Regions from separate parts of the Brevibacillus sp. TJ4 genome, predicted to be linked through region 1. Evidence: a T-box and tRNA genes for the amino acid it is inferred to sense, from the RefSeq annotation. Region 1 holds a T-box; the other holds one or more tRNA genes.

What was found. The T-box of region 1 lies ahead of tyrS (tyrosine--tRNA ligase). A T-box ahead of a tRNA ligase gene usually reads a tRNA of that ligase, here a tRNA-Tyr.
Region 2: it has a tRNA-Tyr gene. The T-box ahead of tyrS (tyrosine--tRNA ligase) is inferred to sense a tRNA for this amino acid. The anticodon was not compared.

What each region holds. Positions count from the first base shown of each region.
Region 1 is NZ_CP185865.1:1,177,088-1,183,283, forward strand. It holds gene ACAF76_RS05475 (transglycosylase domain-containing protein) at 1-2,258, opposite strand, end outside; T-box leader at 2,384-2,601, shown strand; gene tyrS (tyrosine--tRNA ligase) at 2,648-3,913, shown strand; gene ACAF76_RS05485 (NADH-dependent flavin oxidoreductase) at 4,032-5,159, opposite strand; gene rpsD (30S ribosomal protein S4) at 5,405-6,004, opposite strand.
Region 2 is NZ_CP185865.1:4,099,677-4,105,872, reverse strand. It holds rRNA gene ACAF76_RS20135 (23S ribosomal RNA) at 1-1,190, shown strand, start outside; tRNA gene ACAF76_RS20130 (tRNA-Asn) at 1,246-1,321, shown strand; tRNA gene ACAF76_RS20125 (tRNA-Thr) at 1,323-1,398, shown strand; tRNA gene ACAF76_RS20120 (tRNA-Glu) at 1,424-1,500, shown strand; tRNA gene ACAF76_RS20115 (tRNA-Val) at 1,584-1,659, shown strand; tRNA gene ACAF76_RS20110 (tRNA-Tyr) at 1,832-1,916, shown strand; tRNA gene ACAF76_RS20105 (tRNA-Gln) at 1,939-2,013, shown strand; tRNA gene ACAF76_RS20100 (tRNA-Lys) at 2,022-2,097, shown strand; tRNA gene ACAF76_RS20095 (tRNA-Arg) at 2,114-2,187, shown strand; tRNA gene ACAF76_RS20090 (tRNA-Pro) at 2,220-2,296, shown strand; tRNA gene ACAF76_RS20085 (tRNA-Gly) at 2,350-2,423, shown strand; gene rocF (arginase) at 2,563-3,459, shown strand; gene ACAF76_RS20075 (Spo0E family sporulation regulatory protein-aspartic acid phosphatase) at 3,645-3,794, opposite strand; gene sigW (RNA polymerase sigma factor SigW) at 3,969-4,532, shown strand; gene ACAF76_RS20065 (zf-HC2 domain-containing protein) at 4,548-5,171, shown strand; gene cdaA (diadenylate cyclase CdaA) at 5,276-6,094, shown strand; gene ACAF76_RS20055 (YbbR-like domain-containing protein) at 6,087-6,196, shown strand, end outside.

The sequences.
Region 1 (6,196 bases):
TCTCCCTCGATTGTGACAATCCGGGCTTTCTGGTGGCTGTCGTCCACTTTCGTCGGGACGAAGCGGCGGTTGAAAATGTCGGTGATGACGTGCCCGGCTTCCTTGGACAGCTCGCTGGGCAGCAGTCCCGACTTCGAGTCCACCGTCGCCGTGACAATCCCGTCTGGCCGTTTAAAGCTGGCGTCGGCAGGGGATATTTGCGGGTGCTTCTCGATCATTTCATTTATAATTTTGCCCCAGACAGTCATCGGGACGTTTTTGTCCGCAGTCGGAATCGGATACGGCTGGTCAAAGCCGACCCAGACGCCGAGCGATACTTCCGGCGTGTATCCGACAAACCACAGGTCGTGCTCGCTGTTGGTCGTACCGGTCTTCCCGGCCACGTCCACCTTGCGCGGTACGAATCGGCGGATATGCGTACCAGTACCGGAATTGACTACCGTACGCATCATGTCCGTGATCAGGTAAGCGGTCTGTTCGCTGTACACTTGTACCGGCTGCGATTGGTGGCGGTAGATCACATGGCCCTTGCTGTCTTCGATACGGTCGATCAGATAGGCGTCGACGAACGTGCCGTTGTTGGCAAAGGTGGCGTATGCGTTGGTCATTTCCTCTACAGTAGTCCCGTATGTAAGACCGCCGATAACACCCGTTTGCGCGTAATTGTCCGCGTCGACCAACGTCGTGATCCCCATTTTTTTCACGTATTCCAGCGCGGTCGGAATCCCTACTTTCAGATACGCCTTGATCGCCGGAATATTCCACGACATGCGCAGCGCCTCGCGCGCACTCATCATTCCTTGCCACTGGTTGTTCCAGTTTTTCGGCAGATGGACTCCTTTTTGCCCGTCAGCGAGCAGGATCGGGGAGTCATCCAGCGGAGAAGCTGGTTGCAGCAGTCCCAGTTCAAAAGCCGGTGCGTACGCCGCCAGCGGTTTCATCGCGGAACCAGGCTGACGCGGTGCGGTAGCGTGGTTGGTCTGTTCGACGGTAAAATCGCGTCCGCCGATCATTCCCAGGATGGCGCCAGTCTGGTTGTGGATCATCATTGCGCCGACTTCTTCCAATGCGTCTTCGATCGTTTCCTTTTTGCCGTTGGCACGCGTGATCGTATAGGTGCGGTTTTTTCCGAAATTGTCCGGATCAGAAGCGATTTGATTCATAATTCCTTGCACATTCGGATCAAACGTGGTGTACACCTTGTAGCCATTTCGCAAAATGTCGCGACGCTTTTCCTCGACCAGCAGCCGGTATTCATTGTTGCCGAGTTCGGATCTGTCTCTGCCTTTTTCTTTCAGTTCCGCGTTAACCAGTGTACGCGCAGCACGCTCCTCAATTTCCATCATCAGAAACGGAACTTCGCGGTACGCCTGTTGCGTCGGCTTGGCCAAGTTTGCCGTCAAATCGGCTCCCAAGGCTTCGTCGTACTGTTGCTGCGTGATGTAGCCATTTTCCATCATCCGGTCGAGCACCATTTTCTGGCGCTCTTTGCCGCGTTCGTACCCTTCCGATGTAAACGGTGTGTAGGCCCCGGGGTTTTGGATCATACCCGCGAGGTACGACGCCTCGCTCAGATTCAATTCCTTGACCTCTTTGCCAAATATCCCCTTGGAGGCAGCTTGGACACCGTACACGTTGGAGCCATTGGCATTTTTACCAAAGTAGATTTCGTTCATGTACGCTTCCAAAATCTCGTCTTTGGAGAACATTCGCTCAATGCGCAGCGCGTGAAAGATTTCCCGTGCTTTCCGGGCATGACTGACCTCGTGCGTGAGGATCGTATTTTTCACCAATTGCTGCGTGATCGTACTCCCGCCTGTTACGACAGGTTGGTTGGTCAACTCCTGGAATGCAGCGCGCAACGTGGATTGAAGAGCAATTCCGTTGTGGTATAAAAAGTTTCTGTCTTCCGTTGCGATGATTGCGTTGATCATATAGGGAGAAACATCTGCCTTTTTCACCAAACGCCTGTCGCCTTCTTCTGCGCGTAGTTGACCGATCAGTGAGCCATCGTTGTAATAGGCAAACCCGGTCAAATAGTTTGTAAAGATTTTCTGCTCGAATTCTTCTTTGGAGCGTACAGGTTCGTCTTTTACGAGTGCGGCCACATAACCTGTCAAAATTCCTCCGGCACCTGCAGCAGCCATAAGTCCCAGCAATACGATCAATTGGAGCATGCCCCAAAACAATCGGTTGCGGCCCCGACGGCGCTTTTGCTTCTTCTTTGATTCAGAGGAAGGTGTGCGGTTGTTCGACATGACTCTACTCCCCCCTAACATTCAGCCTGATTATACCATAGGAGGAACCCGGAGGATAGAAGGTGCGAAGTTGACATCACGGTTTCGTTATGTAAGAATAACGCTATATGTTTGCAAGAATAAGGAAGCAGGCGTTGAACGGCTAGAGTAGCGCGTGATCGAGGGACAGGCAGAGAGCTGGTGGTAGGTGCAAACCAGCCCGTCGCACGGCGTGAAGTACAAGTCGGGAGCCTTCTGGCAATATATGCCGGACGGAACAGGCCGTTACCCTGTATCTGAGAGGAAAAGAACAAACGCTTCTTTTCAATTAGGGTGGTACCGCGGGTAATAACTCGTCCCTTTTTGAAAAGGGCGTATTTTTTTGTCAAAAGAAAGGAGATTTTCAAGGCATGAGTGAACAAGCGACAGACAAGCTGGTGCTGACGGAAGCGCAGAAGCAGGAGGTGGAGCGGCAGTTGGCGATTCTTCGCCGGGGAGCGATGGAGATCATCCCCGAAGAGGATTTGCGCCGCAAGCTGGAACGGTTCGTGGTGACCGGAAAGCCGCTCAAGGTAAAGCTCGGACTGGACCCGTCCGCCCCGGACATCCACGTCGGTCATACTGTAGTCTTGCAAAAGATGCGCCAGTTCCAGGAGCTGGGCCACGAGATCCAGCTTTTGATCGGTGATTTTACCGGACGCATCGGCGATCCTACCGGCAAATCCGAGACGCGCAAACAGTTGACGGAGGAGCAGGTGAAGCATAATGCGCAAAGCTACGTGGAGCAATTCGGCAAAGTGCTTGATTCCAGCCGCGTGACGGTGCATTACAACTCTACGTGGCTCGCTCCGATGACGTTTGCCGACGTGGTAGGATTGGCTGCCAAGACGACGGTCGCCCGGATGATGGAGCGAGACGATTTTGAAAAACGCTTCAACAGCGGCTTGCCGATTTCCGTCCACGAGTTTTTCTACCCGCTGATGCAGGGCTATGATTCCGTGGCGCTGGAAAGCGACGTGGAGCTGGGCGGTACCGACCAGAAGTTCAACCTGCTGATGGGACGCAATTTGCAAAAGGAATACGGGCAGGAGCAGCAGGTGATCATCACCATGCCGCTGCTGGAGGGCTTGGATGGCGTGCAAAAAATGTCCAAAAGCCTGGGCAACTACATCGGCGTAAACGAAGAGCCAAACGAGATTTACGGCAAGGCGATGTCCGTGCCCGACGAGCTGATGATGCGCTACTACGAACTGGCTACCGATCTCAGTCTGGAAGAGCTGGAAGCGCTGCGTGCCGGTCTGGCTGACGGCAGTGTCCATCCGCGCGACGCGAAAATGCGCCTGGCGAAAACCTTCGTCCGCATGTATCACGGTGCGGAAGCGGCAGAAGAGGCGGAAAACTACTTCAAGACCGTCTTCCAGCAGCGCGCCCTGCCGACCGACATCCCGGAAGTGACGGTCGACCTGTCCGCTTACGAGAACGGCGAAGCCAATATCGTCAACCTCGCATTTGACCTCGGACTGGCTGCATCCAAAGGGGAAGCGCGCCGCATGGTCCAGCAGGGGGCCGTAAAAGTAAACGAGGAAAAGGTGGACGACATCAACCAGTCGGTGAAGCTGACTGCCGGAATGGTCGTCCAGGTAGGGAAGAGAAAGTTCGCCAAGATCAACCTGTAAAAAAACGGGTGCTCCCGCGAGTTGCATGTACAGCTCGCAGGGCACCCGTTTTTGTCTGGAAAAGGGGAGTGATCGCTTTCCAGTATGTGCATCTGGCTTGCGGGATGGCTGTTGCCGATCAGTCGGCGACAGGGAACCAGCCCGGCGTATTCAGGATCGCTTGCCATAGCGGGTCGGGAACTTCGAGCAGAGCCTGATCCCCTCGGCGCAGAACCGTGCGGATCGTATCTTCTTGCCCGTTTTCGACTTTTTCCACCCAGTCCGGCTCCATGATCAATTCCCGGCCGAGCGCGATGAAGGCAACGCCAGTTTGCAGCGCTCGCAGCGCTTCGTCGGCGGTATGGATCGAACCGACGCCGATCAGCGGCACGCGATTGGCGATTGCCTCCAGCAGCAGCTCGACGCGTTTTTTCCCCGCGTCGACAGCCCTGGAGCGGGGAGCAGACCAGAAGTCTTGCAGCGAGACGTGCAGGTAGTCCAGCTCTTTGTTTGCCAGCACATCGACCAAGGCCAGCGTATCTTCCATGGCGATACCGGGCGTCGTAGGCTCTTCGGGGGAGAAGCGGTAGCCGATCACAAACGGCTCTTTCGCATGCTCGGCAACGACGCGTTTGACCTCATCGACGATGGCCAGCGGGAAATTCATGCGCTTTTCCAGGCTGCCGCCCCAGTGGTCGTCCCGGCGGTTGGAGTGAGGGGAGAAAAACTGCTGAATCAAATATCCGTTTGCTCCGTGAATTTCGACTCCGTCATAGCCGGCTTCAATCGCGCGCCGCGTCGTCTCGCCAAAAGCGCGGATGATGTGGCGCACTTCTTCTTCGCTGAGAGCTTCGGGCACTTTTGCCCCTGCACGTTCGGAGGCGACGGCGCTGGCACTGACGATTCGGCCATCCGGCACCAGTTCAGGGGGACATTCACGGCCGCCGTGGAAAATTTGCAGGATCGCTTTGGCTCCCTTTGCCTTGATCGCAGAAGCCAGTTCGCGCAAGCTCGGGATGATTTCATCGGAATGGCCGGCAAATTCTCCGGGGAAGCCTTTGCCATCTGCGGTGACGTAAGTGCAGGCCGTAATCACCATGCCCGGACCTTTGGAACGGCGGGCGTAATAGCGAACCTCTGCCTTGGATACGGTGTCATCCGGATTCGAGGAAAAATTGGTCATCGGCGCCATCACGATGCGATTTTGCACGGTGGTTCCGCTGCGAAAGGTAAACGGCTGAAATAGCGGTTGGTATTTGGCATTCATACTCGTACTCGGCACTCCTTTGCTCCAGTTTTCAAAAGGGAAGACGACAACCACGCTTTCATGGTTCCCCAATTTCGAAAAAACAGCCTGTGCTTGGTTGGAGGATACTGGTTGGCCGTTTCGATTCATTATTATCTGTCATTTTGCTAGTATTCGTAAAGGCAATAACTTTAGGAAAGTACAATCGTGCAAAAAAAAAAAAAAGCAGCCCGATAAACGGGACTGCTCTTTTGCTGCTCAAACGATTAACGGCTGTAGAACTCAACGATCAGGACTTCGTTGATTTCAGCAGGCATTTCTTCACGATCTGGCAGGCGAGTGTACGTACCTTCACCTGTAGCATCGTTGAAGGAGATGTAGTTTGGCAGGAAGTTGCGGTTTTCCAGAGAATCCTTGATCAATTGCACATCGCGGGATTTCTCGCGAACGGAAATCACATCACCTGGTTGTACACGGTAGGAAGGAATGTTTACCTTTTTGCCGTTTACCAGGAAGTGGCCGTGGTTTACCAGTTGGCGCGCAGCCGGACGAGTCGGTGCGAAGCCCATGCGGTATACCAGGTTATCCAGACGGGATTCCAGCAATTTCATAAAGTTTTCGCCCACTACGCCAGCCATTTTGTTGGCTTGATCAAACGTGCGGCGGAATTGTTTTTCGTTAAGGCCAAACATGTGGCGCAGTTTTTGCTTCTCTTGCAATTGTACCCCGTACTCGCTGATTTTACGACGGCTGTTGTGGCCGTGTTGACCAGGAGGGAAGTTGCGCTTGATGTCTTTTCCTGTACCATCGAGAGAGATACCCAGACGACGAGCAAGTTTGTGGCGAGGCCCTGTGTAACGTGACATAATTTCAGTCTCCTTTAATATGGGATTCGCAGGTGTTTACTTCCGAGAGGTTAGTTCCTTCTTTATCTACACGAACTTCGGACGGTAGCGTTTCCGCATCGTGCTCCTTTGCAGAGTGTTCAGCCGCAGTCTGAAAGGGAAGAAACTAGAGAGGGGTGAGCCTTTCGTTTTTACCTGCAATCAATGCTACCC
Region 2 (6,196 bases), 1.4 Mb from region 1:
GCGAGCGTAAGCTGGTGTCGGGCGGGCTGAGCCCGAGGGGGCCGCAGTGAAAAGGCCCAAGCGACTGTTTAGCAAAAACACAGGTCTCTGCGAAGCCGCAAGGCGAAGTATAGGGGCTGACGCCTGCCCGGTGCTGGAAGGTTAAGGGGATGGGTTAGCGCAAGCGAAGCTTTGAACCGAAGCCCCAGTAAACGGCGGCCGTAACTATAACGGTCCTAAGGTAGCGAAATTCCTTGTCGGGTAAGTTCCGACCCGCACGAAAGGCGTAACGACTTGGGCGCTGTCTCGGCAAGAGACCCGGTGAAATCATAATACCTGTGAAGATGCAGGTTACCCGCGACAAGACGGAAAGACCCCATGGAGCTTTACTGTAGCCTGGTATTGGAACTTTGTGCATCATGTACAGGATAGGTGGGAAGCTTTGAAGCAGGGGCGCCAGCCTCTGTGGAGCTGTCGGTGGGATACCACCCTTGATGTACGGAGTTTCTAACTCGTCGCCCTGATCGGGCGAGAGGACCATGCCAGGTGGGCAGTTTGACTGGGGCGGTCGCCTCCCAAAAGGTAACGGAGGCGCCCAAAGGTTCCCTCAGAATGGTCGGAAATCATTCGTAGAGTGTAAAGGCAGAAGGGAGCTTGACTGCGAGACCTACAAGTCGAGCAGGGACGAAAGTCGGGCTTAGTGATCCGGTGGTTCCGCATGGAAGGGCCATCGCTCAACGGATAAAAGCTACCCTGGGGATAACAGGCTTATCTCCCCCAAGAGTCCACATCGACGGGGAGGTTTGGCACCTCGATGTCGGCTCATCGCATCCTGGGGCTGAAGTAGGTCCCAAGGGTTGGGCTGTTCGCCCATTAAAGCGGTACGCGAGCTGGGTTCAGAACGTCGTGAGACAGTTCGGTCCCTATCTGTCGCGGGCGCAGGAAGTTTGAGGAGAGCTGTCCTTAGTACGAGAGGACCGGGATGGACGCACCGCTGGTGCACCAGTTGTCACGCCAGTGGCACAGCTGGGTAGCTATGTGCGGAAGGGATAAGCGCTGAAAGCATCTAAGCGTGAAGCCCCCTCCAAGATGAGACTTCCCACAGCGCAAGCTGGTAAGACCCCTCAAAGACGATGAGGTTGATAGGTTCGGTGTGGAAGCGCGGCAACGCGTGGAGCTGACGAATACTAATCGGTCGAGGACTTATCCACACACAATCCACAGCAAACATGCAGATCCAGTTTTGAAGGAATAATCCTTCCTTGTTCCTCGGTAGCTCAGTTGGTAGAGCAATCGGCTGTTAACCGATCGGTCGGCGGTTCGAGTCCGTCCCGAGGAGCCACGCTCCTGTAGCTCAGTCGGTAGAGCGTTTCCATGGTAAGGAAGAGGTCGCAGGTTCGATTCCTGTCGGGAGCACCATTTTACTTCATATAAAGAAACAAATGGCCCGTTGGTGAAGCGGTTTAACACAGCAGCCTTTCACGCTGTCATACAGGGGTTCGAATCCCCTACGGGTCACCATAAAATCCCCCACAAAGTGAAGTGGATGCATTGTAGCAACACCGAGTACTTTGCGGGGGCCCCAACAACATTTTGGGGTATCTGGAGGCTTAGCTCAGCTGGGAGAGCATCTGCCTTACAAGCAGAGGGTCGGCGGTTCGATCCCGTCAGCCTCCACCATGCTATTATGTAGTAGCTATCGGTTACGGGATCTCCCGTTCCGGTTCACCCTTGAAGAAAATCAAAGGAGTATTGCTCGGATACTTCAGATCTTGCTTACATGTGAAGGGGTTTCGACGTAGTATCGCAAGTGGAAGCGATCCCGTCAGCCTCCACCATTTTCATATCATATGGGGAGATAGCGAAGTGGCTAAACGCGGCAGACTGTAAATCTGCTCCCTCTGGGTTCGGCGGTTCGAATCCGTCTCTCCCCACCAGTTTCTTATCGACGGAGGTTATTGGGGTATAGCCAAGCGGTAAGGCAACGGACTTTGACTCCGTCATTCCTAGGTTCGAATCCTAGTACCCCAGCCATTTTTTACGAGCCATTAGCTCAGTTGGTAGAGCATCTGACTTTTAATCAGAGGGTCGAAGGTTCGAGTCCTTCATGGCTCACCAGTTTTTTCTCACATATGTGCCCTTAGCTCAGCTGGATAGAGCGTTTGACTACGAATCAAAAGGTCGGGAGTTCGAATCTCTCAGGGCACGCTTTTATTCTCCATCTAACAAGGAATCTATATCGGGAAGTAGCTCAGCTTGGTAGAGTACTTGGCTTGGGACCAAGGGGTCGCAGGTTCGAATCCTGTCTTCCCGACCATCTTTTTCTCCTGCAGGCAGCATATGCGGGTGCTTTTTTGTCACTATCATCTTGCGGGTGTAGTTCAATGGTAGAACCCCAGCCTTCCAAGCTGGTCGCGTGGGTTCGATTCCCATCACCCGCTCCATGAACAAGCAAAGAACGGGTAATCACAAATGTGGTTGCCTGTTTTTTTATGCAGTTTTTTGTGAAGTTGAGTCATTTCCTGGCAGGAGGCTACAATATAGAGAGAATTTGAACTGTAGCTGGTGGAAGGGGACACAACGATGAACAAAAAGATCAGTATCGTGGGCGTACCGATGGATTTGGGGGCAGACAGGCGGGGAGTCGACATGGGTCCCAGCGCAATCCGGTACGCGGGAGTAGTGGACCGTTTGGAAAAGATGGGCTTTGACATTGACGATAAAGGGGATATTTTCGTTTCCCGGCCGCATCTATACGTGGAGACGGAAAACCATAAGTATTTGCACGAAGTCGTCGAGGCGAATACGAAGCTGGCGCAAGCAGTCAGCGAGATTATGCAGGAAGGCCGCTTTCCGCTCGTCCTGGGCGGCGATCACAGCATCGCGCTGGGAACGATCGGAGGAGTAGCCAAGCATGTGAACAATCTCGGTGTCATCTGGTTTGACGCACATGGTGATTTGAATACAGGAGAGACATCTCCGTCCGGAAACATTCACGGCATGCCGCTTGCAGCCAGTCTCGGCTACGGCCACGAAAAGCTGGTCTCGCTCGCCGGCTTCTCACCGAAGATCAAGCCGGAGCACGTCGTCATTATCGGCGCTCGCTCATTGGATGAGGGAGAGCGTGAGCTGATCAAGCGAATCGGCATCAAAGTATTTACGATGCACGAAATTGACAAGCTGGGCATGGCGCGCGTCATGGACGAAGCGATTGCCCATGTATCCAAAGGGACAGGCGGGGTGCACTTGAGCCTGGACTTAGACGGCCTCGATCCCCATGATGCTCCGGGTGTGGGCACCCCGGTGATTGGCGGCGTCTCCTACCGTGAAGGACATCTCGCTATGGAGATGCTGGCGGATGCCGATATTCTGTGTTCCACCGAGTTTGTCGAAGTAAATCCGATCCTCGACCAGCAAAACCACACTGCCCGCGTTGCAGTCGCCTTGATGAGTTCCGCATTTGGCGATAAACTACTGTAAGTAGACACAAGCAAACAAGAGTAAGGAGAGGGCCCAGGCACCCTCTCCTTTTTTACAAGGAAACACCGGAAGGAAGCTCCCGCCGTTACGGCGTATGACCTCGCATCTTGCGCTTCACGTATCGCCCGCACTGTCAAAATCTTTTCATTACCTTTTCTTTACATCAGGAAAAGATAGATGTACAGTCAAGTATGGAGATACAGTTTATTCAACAGTCGGTCCAGTTTAGCACTTAACTCTACCAGCTCCGGAGTAATCGCTGTCTGTTCCTTGTATCGATCATTAAGCTCTTGGCGCAACTGTTCGATTTGGAGGAGAACATCATTTTTGTTCATGGTCCCACTCTCCTTTACATACGTGAAATGAAGGGTTGCCACTACTACTATATAGGGAAAGAAGCAGGATTTATTCCTCTAATTCCCTTTAAATTCCGTACACAAACATGCCCAAAGACGAAACCATATGCTGTATCATCCGTATAAGGAGTATGGCATTGCGGGGAGGATCGCATGGATTTTGTAGAAAAACGGTTGGTTCAGCGAGCGAAGCGTGGAGAGCGCGATGCCTTTGCTGAGCTGATTGAGATATATAAAGACAAAATTTTTCAGCTCGCGTATCGGATGGTGGGAAACCGTCAGGACGCAGAAGATATTGCGCAGGAGACCTTTTTGCGTGTATATGCCAATTTGCATTCGTATGATGAAAACTATAAATTCTCCACGTGGATTTACCGTATTGCAACCAATCTGTGCATCGACCGCGGCCGAAAGAAACGGCCCGATTTTCACCTGGATGCGGAAATCGAGACGGGAGACGGACTCGATTGGTACTCGCGTCTTTCTTCCCAGGACAAAACGCCTGAGGAGAAGGTCGTGACACAAGAATTGCAGGAAACGGTACAGGATGCCCTGTCCCAGTTGCAACCCAAATATCGTTCCATAATGATTTTGCGCTACATCGAGGATTTGTCATTGCAGGAAATCAGTGAGATCGTGAAGTTGCCTGTGACCACGATCAAAACGCGCATTCATCGCGGGCGGGAAGCTCTGCGCAGTAAGTTGCGATTGATGTAGAAAGGAGTATATACGATGGAATGCCGAGAAATGGTTGTCCTCATCCACGAATGGCTGGATGGTGAGACTGACGAGCTAAGCAATCAACGCTTGCAAAACCATCTGAAAACCTGCGAAACGTGCCGCCAACACCTCCATGAGCTGCAGCGGGTAGTCGCATTTGTGCAAAGCGCTTCGCACATCCATGTCTCGTCTGATTTTACAGCTCGCGTACTGGCGAAATTGCCTGCTCCTTCAAAGAAAACCTTGTTTTCGTCCTGGCTGCGGAACCATCCGTTTTTGACCGCGGCTGCTGTCTTCCTCGTCTTGATGGCAGGAAGCGTAAGCGCCAATTGGTATGACCGTAACGACACGCTACAGGTATCTTCCTCCGAACTAGACAAGTTGAAAATAGACCGTGAGCGCAATGTCGTGGTCGTGCCGGCCGGTACGCAAATCGACGGGGATCTGGTCGTTCGCAATGGAAATGTGGAAGTCCAGGGAGAAGTGCTGGGCAACGTCGTGGCAATCGAAGGGAAAGTGTTTGTAGCCTCTACAGCGCAGGTAGTGGGTAGCACAGAGTCGATCGAAGCGATCGTCGATTGGATCTGGTATGAAGTGAAAAATATTGGAAATGACTTGCTTCCCGTCTTGCGATAAGGGAAAATAGAGAGTACAGCTATTCGTAGCACGGCGTGAGCAGCCGTGCTTTTTCCACAGAAGACTGCCAGCATTGAGATGGAGCGAGATATGGGGGCTTCGCTATGATATCGTTGGATTACGGGGATTTGTTACGGTATGGTACGGATATATTACTCGTAACATACGTGATATATAAATTGATCATGCTGATCCGTGGGACACGGGCAGTACAATTGCTGAAAGGAATCATGGTGATCGTCATCACCTGGCTGGTGAGCAAGTATTTCCAGCTCACCACGCTGCACTGGCTCATGTCGCAAGCCTTTACCTTCGGGGTATTGGCCGTCGTCATCATTTTCCAGCCGGAGCTGCGGCGCGCGCTGGAGCAGCTCGGACGGGGGAGGCTGTTTGCTCGGACCAGCAGCATCCAGGACGATGATACCGTGACGCGCGTTGTCCAGGAGGTGTGCAAATCCGTTACCTATATGGCGAAAAGGCGGATCGGTGCGCTGATTGTAATTGAGCGGGAGACTGGCTTGAATGATTTTGTGGAGACTGGAATTGCGATCAATGGGCGTGTCAGCTCGGAATTATTGATAAATATTTTTATTCCCAATACGCCGCTCCATGATGGAGCTGTTATCATGCGCAAAGACGTCATCCTGGCTGCAGCCTGTTACCTGCCGCTTTCCGAGAACAACTCCATCTCCAAGGAGCTGGGGACCCGTCACCGCGCCGCTATTGGTGTGAGCGAGGTCTCGGACGGGATGTCGATTATCGTATCGGAGGAGACAGGACAGGTATCCTTTGCCGCAAACGGAGCGATGAACCGCAACTTGACGGAGGCTCAACTGGCTGAGTTGCTGACAGAAAATCTGCATCCTCTGTCGAAGAGCAAATCCATGGGCAGTCGTTGGCACTGGAGGCGAAAACATGGATAAGTGGTTGAATAGTCATTGGTTTGCCAGGGCTGTAGCGCTTCTTTTGGCTGTGATGATGTGGATGGTAGTCAACCTGGAGACCGACACCGCCACGCCTGCCGA